DNA from 2 places in the Lactiplantibacillus sp. C232 genome. Region 2 is predicted to be linked to the other one. Evidence: predicted binding sites of a transcription regulator. Region 2 holds the regulator's gene; the other holds the start of a gene.
What was found. Region 2 encodes NrdR, which represses ribonucleotide reductase genes. Its sites were predicted from a motif close to ACACNATATATNGTGT; they were not measured.
Positions count from the first base shown of each region.

Region 1: a site for NrdR is predicted at 1,275-1,290, ahead of MZO41_RS00220 (deoxynucleoside kinase). Genes of this name have one in related genera too.

Region 1 is NZ_JAMSKZ010000001.1:47,146-50,567, forward strand. Features, by position in the region: gene MZO41_RS00215 (glycerophosphodiester phosphodiesterase) at 1-421, shown strand, start outside; gene MZO41_RS00220 (deoxynucleoside kinase) at 603-1,250, opposite strand; gene mscL (large-conductance mechanosensitive channel protein MscL) at 1,355-1,735, opposite strand; gene MZO41_RS00230 (YhgE/Pip domain-containing protein) at 2,239-3,422, opposite strand, start outside.
Region 2 is NZ_JAMSKZ010000001.1:220,915-224,336, forward strand. Features, by position in the region: gene mutM (bifunctional DNA-formamidopyrimidine glycosylase/DNA-(apurinic or apyrimidinic site) lyase) at 1-356, shown strand, start outside; gene coaE (dephospho-CoA kinase) at 366-959, shown strand; gene nrdR (transcriptional regulator NrdR) at 1,001-1,516, shown strand; gene MZO41_RS01095 (replication initiation and membrane attachment family protein) at 1,538-2,941, shown strand; gene dnaI (primosomal protein DnaI) at 2,945-3,422, shown strand, end outside.

The DNA.
Region 1 (3,422 bases), 170 kb from region 2:
AGAATTTTTAAACTTAGTGAGTGGAGAGCCCGTTCACTTGAACCTTGAGTTGAAGACTGATCGACACTATTATCTTGATATCGAGCGGATTGTGCTACGGATGGTCCGGCAGACTGACTTAATTTATCCGGTCGTTTTTTCGTCGTTTAATCTGAAGAGTTTACAGCGGGCCTACGCCATTGATGCCAGCCAGAAATATGCTTTTTTGACTTCAGCGCGTCTGGGTAATCCGGATGAGTTTGCGACTCACGAACACTTAGAAGGGGTGCATCTTGAACACTATCAACCTGTACACCATGTTGCTGAACGGGTTTGGACAGTGGATGAGCCAATCGTAATGCAACAATTGTTCGCAGCCTCGGTCAATGCGGTGATTACCAATAACTTTGAGTTAGCCCAACAAGTCCGGGCAGCCATGTAATCGAGCGCAATTGTGCTAGTGCGGCATTCAAAGATTGTCGTTTGGTAATGCGACACTACCCGCGCTACCTAGTTAGCTGGTCGCGAGTCATTAAGAAGTTTCTGTATTGTTTGCTCGCTAGATTGTGCGCAATAAAAGCGCCAGTCCCCATTATCGGGACTGGCGCTTTTAGCATGATTAATTAAACTGTGGTTGGATTGCGAATCTTGCCTAATTCAGAATCGATTTGAGCCAGCACTGCTTGTTGGTTAGCAGGTTTTTCCAAGTCGTACTGTTGTAAATCAATCTTCATTTTAGGGCTAGCATCGTATTCATCGTACCATTTCCGATAAGCGGTCCACATCTTATAGTAATAAGATTCCAGTTCAGGGTTGTGGTCGAACTGTTCGTAGTCGCGACCACGCTTCTTGATCCGGTAAAGAATCGTATCGAAGTCAGTTTCAGAGTAGACCATCAAGTCTGGTGCCTTCTTAGGCAGTTCAGTCAATTCGGTCATCATATTGTCTAGTAGTTGCAAGTAAACATTCAATTCAGTGTCAGAGATGTTTCCTTCAGCGTTGTTTTCTTTGGTGAAGAGGGCATCTTCATAGATGGAGCGGTCGAGGACGTTGTTATCGTCGGCCAATGCCTTCTTGATCATTGCAAAACGTTTGTTGAGGAAATAGATTTGTAATAGGAACCCGTAATTCTTAGGATCCGAATAATAAAGTGGCAATACGGGGTTGTCGCCAACCGGTTCGTAAAATGCCTTAGTTCCAAGGTGGTCAGCAATTAACCCCGTTAACGTGGTTTTGCCGACCCCAATCATTCCTGCTGTTATTATCACCATGATAGCCCCTCTTTATAAAAAATTGCACAATATATTGTATCTCAAAAAAAGTTTTAATACCATATAGACTTTTAATGAAAAATTTGCTTGGGAGCTATTTTCACTTATTTTTTAGCCTGTTCCTTTAATAAATCACGAATTTCTTCTAGATATTGCGCGGAAACATCGACTTCTTCTTCCTCGGGTTCTTCTGGTTCATTTTTAACCACTTTATTAATAATTTTCACCAGAATGAAAACGACGATGGCGACGATGAAGAAATTAATGATGGCATTTAGAAAGGACCCGTACTTAAAGGTAGCATCACCGATACTGAACTTTAGATTGGATAAATCAACTTTGCCTAAGAAAATCCCAATCAGTGGATTAATTAAGTTGTCTGTCAACGATTTAACAATGGCCGTAAAAGCGGACCCAATAATAACCCCAACGGCCAAATCAATCACGTTACCGCGGGCAATAAATTCCTTGAATTCTTTGATCATGCGACTCGCACTCCTTTATTAATTGACTGTTAACAGTATAGCCAAAATCAAACGCTGACTCAATCAATATACCAATCTAATTTAACCGTAAGCTTGTCCCTAACTAAAGCATACCCATACTAATTTGAGGTGGTATCATGATTAGTTTTGTTTGGATAGTGACTTAATGTTGTTATGAATGATTGTTGTGGTGCATTTGAGACTAGTTAATGGTTTTAGCTGGTTGGGCTGTTGACTGACAAGTTAGGTGACTTAGCGTGTGTGACATCCGGTCAAAATGAGTCTGTGAAAAGCAGTCTCAAGTAATGGGGAAGTCGTTTCAATATTAGTAGGGATTTTCACGAATACTAATAATATGGTAGTAGGTTATGGTGTTGACCAGCGAATCAGAATTAACAGCACCATTTGGGTAAAGTCGTCAACTTAGTTAGCTGCTAAAAACGACTCTCTCTGATATAGAGAAAGTCGTTTTGGCAGTGTTTCGAGATCATAAATCCAAATAACTAATTCGTTTTATTGTCAGATGCTTTAGCTTGAGCCTTTCGCCGAACCAACGTGGCTAACTTACTCTGAGTGGCTTTGACGGCGACGGGGTCTTCAAAGTCAATTTGAGCCAGCCGAGGGTAACGACGGATAAAGAACAACCAGGTCAGAGCAATAAACAGCATTAGAATCAGTGCTAAGACGCCCATCTCAGGAAGAGCAGAATTACCAGTCATCAAGGTCTGCCGCAAGCCGTTGACGCTGTAACTCATTGGTAACCACGGGTGGATTGTTTGGAAAAAGTGACCTGACAGCTGAATTGGATACGTTCCGGCTGAACCACCGAGCTGTAAGACTAGTAGTACCATACTGAAGAAGGCGCCAGCTTTGCCGAAGACAAGGTTAAGCCAAGCGACGATCGTCATGAAGAGTAGCGCCGTTAGCGTGAGTAACAACCAAGTGGCAAACGGATGAATCGGGCTGAGTCCGTTGATTAACATCATCAAGCCGAGCATAATCGTACTTTCCATGATTGAAAAGACGAGCATGATGCTGGCCTTGCTACTCCACCAATCCAGTGCCGATTGCGGGTGTTTGCGTGGGGTATACATATCAAACATCATATTGAGGGCGAGCGCGCCGACAAATAACGAGACACTTAACATATACGGCGCCATACCAGTACCGTTGTTTGGTACATCATCACGGTCCTGGTGAGTTGTAGTGACGGGTTTGGCAACTTGTTGATACGTCAGTTTTGATGGATTGAGATTCCCCTTGCTTGCGGCCGTTCCTAATTTGGTCGCTAATGCTTGGTTACCAGTTTGAATCTTATTACCAGCGGTTGTAACTTGGTTAGCACCCACGGCTAGTTGCTGAGCTCCGGTGGCTAATTGCCCATTGCCACTAGTGAGTTGCTGACTGCCATTAGCGAGTGCAATACCCGTTGTGCCGAGTCGATGTAAGCCAGTGGTGACTTGTTGACTGCCCGTAACTAACTGTGAGATGCCAGTTGTTAAGCTGGGTAGGTTGGTCTGTGCAGATTGAAGACCCGTAGCCACGCGGCTGGCACCTTGTGTTAGCTGGTTGCCCTGGGTGCTGAGTTGACGCGTGCCCGCGGTCAGCTGTTGAGAACCCGCGGCAACTTGCCCCGCACCCGTAGCCAGTTGGTGACTTCTCTGATTGAGCAAGTTGGTGTTAGCAT
Region 2 (3,422 bases):
TGATCAAGCCACTATTGTTGGATCAAAGTAAGATTGCGGGCATTGGGAATATTTACGCGGACGAAACGCTATGGATGAGTAAGATTCATCCAATGCGGCCTGCTAATTCACTAACTACTGATGAGATTGCAACATTGCGCCAAAACATTATTGATGAAATGGCGATGGCAATTAAAGGTCACGGCACCACTGTTCATTCATTTTCAACGGCATTTGGTGAAGCCGGTCAGTTTCAAAATCACTTACACGTCTATGGTCGTGAAGGGGAACCTTGCGAACGGTGTGGCACAATTATTGAGAAAATCAAAGTGGCACAGCGAGGGACCCATTTTTGCCCGTTAGAACAACGGTTGTAGGTGATCAAGATGACAAAGTTGATTGGATTGACTGGTGGCATTGCCACTGGTAAGTCGACTGTTTCTAAGCTGCTGGCAACTAAGTTACCAATCGTTGATGCGGATAAAATCGCGTGGCAGGTTGAAGGGCCAGGCCAACCGACGACCCAAAAGATTGTGGCGCACTTTGGTCAGCAAGCAGTGCTGGCAGACGGGCGACTGAATCGGCCATGGCTTGGCCAGTTGGTTTTTAACGATGCTCAAGCTTTACAAGACTTAACCGCAATTACACGGTTACCGATTCAGTACGCGATGTTCGAAGCGATTGTCGCGGCAAACCAGCAACAGCCCGACGCAATTATTTTAGATGTGCCGTTGTTATTTGAAAGTGGCTGGCAACATGTTTGTGATCAAGTGTTGGTTGTGACGGCATCACCCGCCGTAGTATTGCAGCGGTTGATGGCGCGTAACCACTTATCGCAACAGGCGGCTCAGGCACGAATTGACAGCCAAATGCCACTTGCACAGAAGGTCGCAAGGGCTGACGTTGTCATTGATAACGGGGCCAACATTGATAAAACTAAAGCAGCCGTGTTAAAATGGCTGAAAACTATTACTAAATAAAGAAAAACTGATTGTTAGTTGTTACAAGGGGTGAGAAGTCTATGCAATGTCCACATTGTCATCATAATGGCTCCCGCGTGGTTGACAGTCGACCAACTGATGATGGTCGCGTGATTCGACGGCGCCGGGAATGCGAAAACTGTGGGTTCCGGTTCACAACATTTGAACGGGTCGAAGCCACGCCATTATTAGTCATTAAGAAAAATGGTGCCCGCGAAGAATTCAATCGTGAAAAAGTCTTGCGCGGAATTATTCGCTCGGCCGAGAAACGACCCGTTAGCATGGAAACCATGACGGGCGTCGTTGATGATGTTGAAAATAAGGTCCGGTCACTGGGCGAAAATGAAATTTCAAGCCAAGTTATCGGCGAGTATGTCATGGAGCAATTGGCAGATATTGACGAAATTTCGTACATTCGTTTTGCCAGTGTTTACCGGCAATTCAAGGATATGCACGTCTTCTTGAATGAACTCCAAGATATGATGGAGCGTGATAAGGTCAAACTGGCAAAACCGTCAGCGAAGACGACCCACGCACCTAAACGAAAAAAAGATTAGTTAAAAAGAATGGTGAACAACATGCCAAATGATGAACCCTTAACACCCAAAACTGGGTTAGTGGTCCCGCAAGCACCAGCGCTCAGTGCGGCGCAACAAGCTGTATTGGCGGAATTATACTTGCCACTGATGGGGCCATTGGCATATAGCTTGTACGCGGCGTTACGTAGCTTACAGAGTAGCGAGAATGAGCTGAGCAATCGACGCAGTCACGCGGAACTGCTGGGCATCCTAAATGTGGACTTGCCGACGGTGTTAGCGGCTCGGCGTAAACTTGAAGCAACTGGCTTGTTGCGCAGCTATTATCAACAAGATGAATTGGGTGCCATGTACATTTATCAATTACAAGCACCATTACTGGCGTTACAATTCTTTGCGGATGATCTATTGAGTGTCCTATTGTTAGATACGGTCGGTGAGTTACGTTATCAACAACTTGCTGGCGATTTTGCAGCACAGCCGATTGACTTGACGGCTGCCAAAGACGTGACGGCAAATATCTTAGATGTGTTTCACGTTGATAGTCAAAAAGTTACGACGCCACCTCTTTCAGTGCAAAAGGTGCGCGCCCAATTGGCGGCCAATGAACCGGCCGAGGATCACTCGCCCGTGCTCAGTGACGATGACTTTGACTGGCAACTGTTGGGGCAAATTTTGAAGCAGAACTATGTTGATCTCAAACAGGTTGCGAGTTCACGGCAACTGATCATTACGGAAAGTCGGGTCTACGGCATCAGTGAGATTGAGATGGCTAAGTTAATCAGTGAAGTGGCTAGTTTAACAACGGGTCAGTTTGATGAAAATCAATTGAAATTATTGATTGCGCGGCGCTATGAACGGCCCGCAGTTTCGAGTCAGCAGGTCGCTACGGAAGCAACGGTTGCAACGACGACCACTAAGGATAACAAGGCTTCAGCACAGCTCTCAACGGCTGAGCAGCAACTCGTGACGTATGCTAAGCAGACAGCGCCGTATGACTTTTTATCAGCTTTGAAGCAGGAGAAACATGGTTTTGTGACGAGCGGTGAGAACCGACTAGTTCATGATTTAATTGGTCGGGGGGTATTACCCAATGCCGTCATCAACATGGTGATCTACTACTTATTGCAAAATCGGGAGTTAGCTGCCCTTAATCGTAATTTGCTAGAAACAGTCGCCAATGATTGGCAACAACACGGCATTACGACGCCGGAAGCGGCTTTGATGTATTTGAAGCAACGTAAACAGCCGAAATCAACACCAACACGGCGCAAGAACAATCGACCGACGCGTAAGGAGATTATGCCAAAGTGGGCCCAACAACAGCAACAGACTGAGAGTGGTAAGCAACCAGCTCAGACCGGTAAACAAATTACTGCTGCCCAACGCAAACAGCTTGCTGATCGACTAGCAAAGCTTGAGACAAATTCGGAAAAGGAGGACTAAAACATGGAGAATATCTCAGAAACACTCCGGACGTTAATGAATCGGAAAAACTTGAATCATCGGTATGAGGCGTTAATGACAGCTGTGTACCAAGATCCAGATGTTCGCCAGTTTTTAGCTGCTCATCAAAACGAATTATCTTCGGATGCGCTAGAACGTTCAGCGGCTAAATTATATGAATTTTGTGAAGAGAAACGTAAAATTGCGCGGCACGAGCCAACTCAAGCACCTGGGTATCAGCCGACATTAGTGATGAGTAATCACTTGATTGACATTGCTTATCAGCCAACACCACAAATGCAAGAACAGCAAGCTGCTCACGCATTGCAACAGCGGGTTCGATCAATCAGCATGCCGAAAAATATTCAGACGGCGGACTTAAAGACGTATGATCAAGATGGTGACCGGGCGACAGCATTAATGGCAGCACTTGATTTTATTGATGCCTATACACAAGCGCCCAAGCGTTTTCACCGGGGCT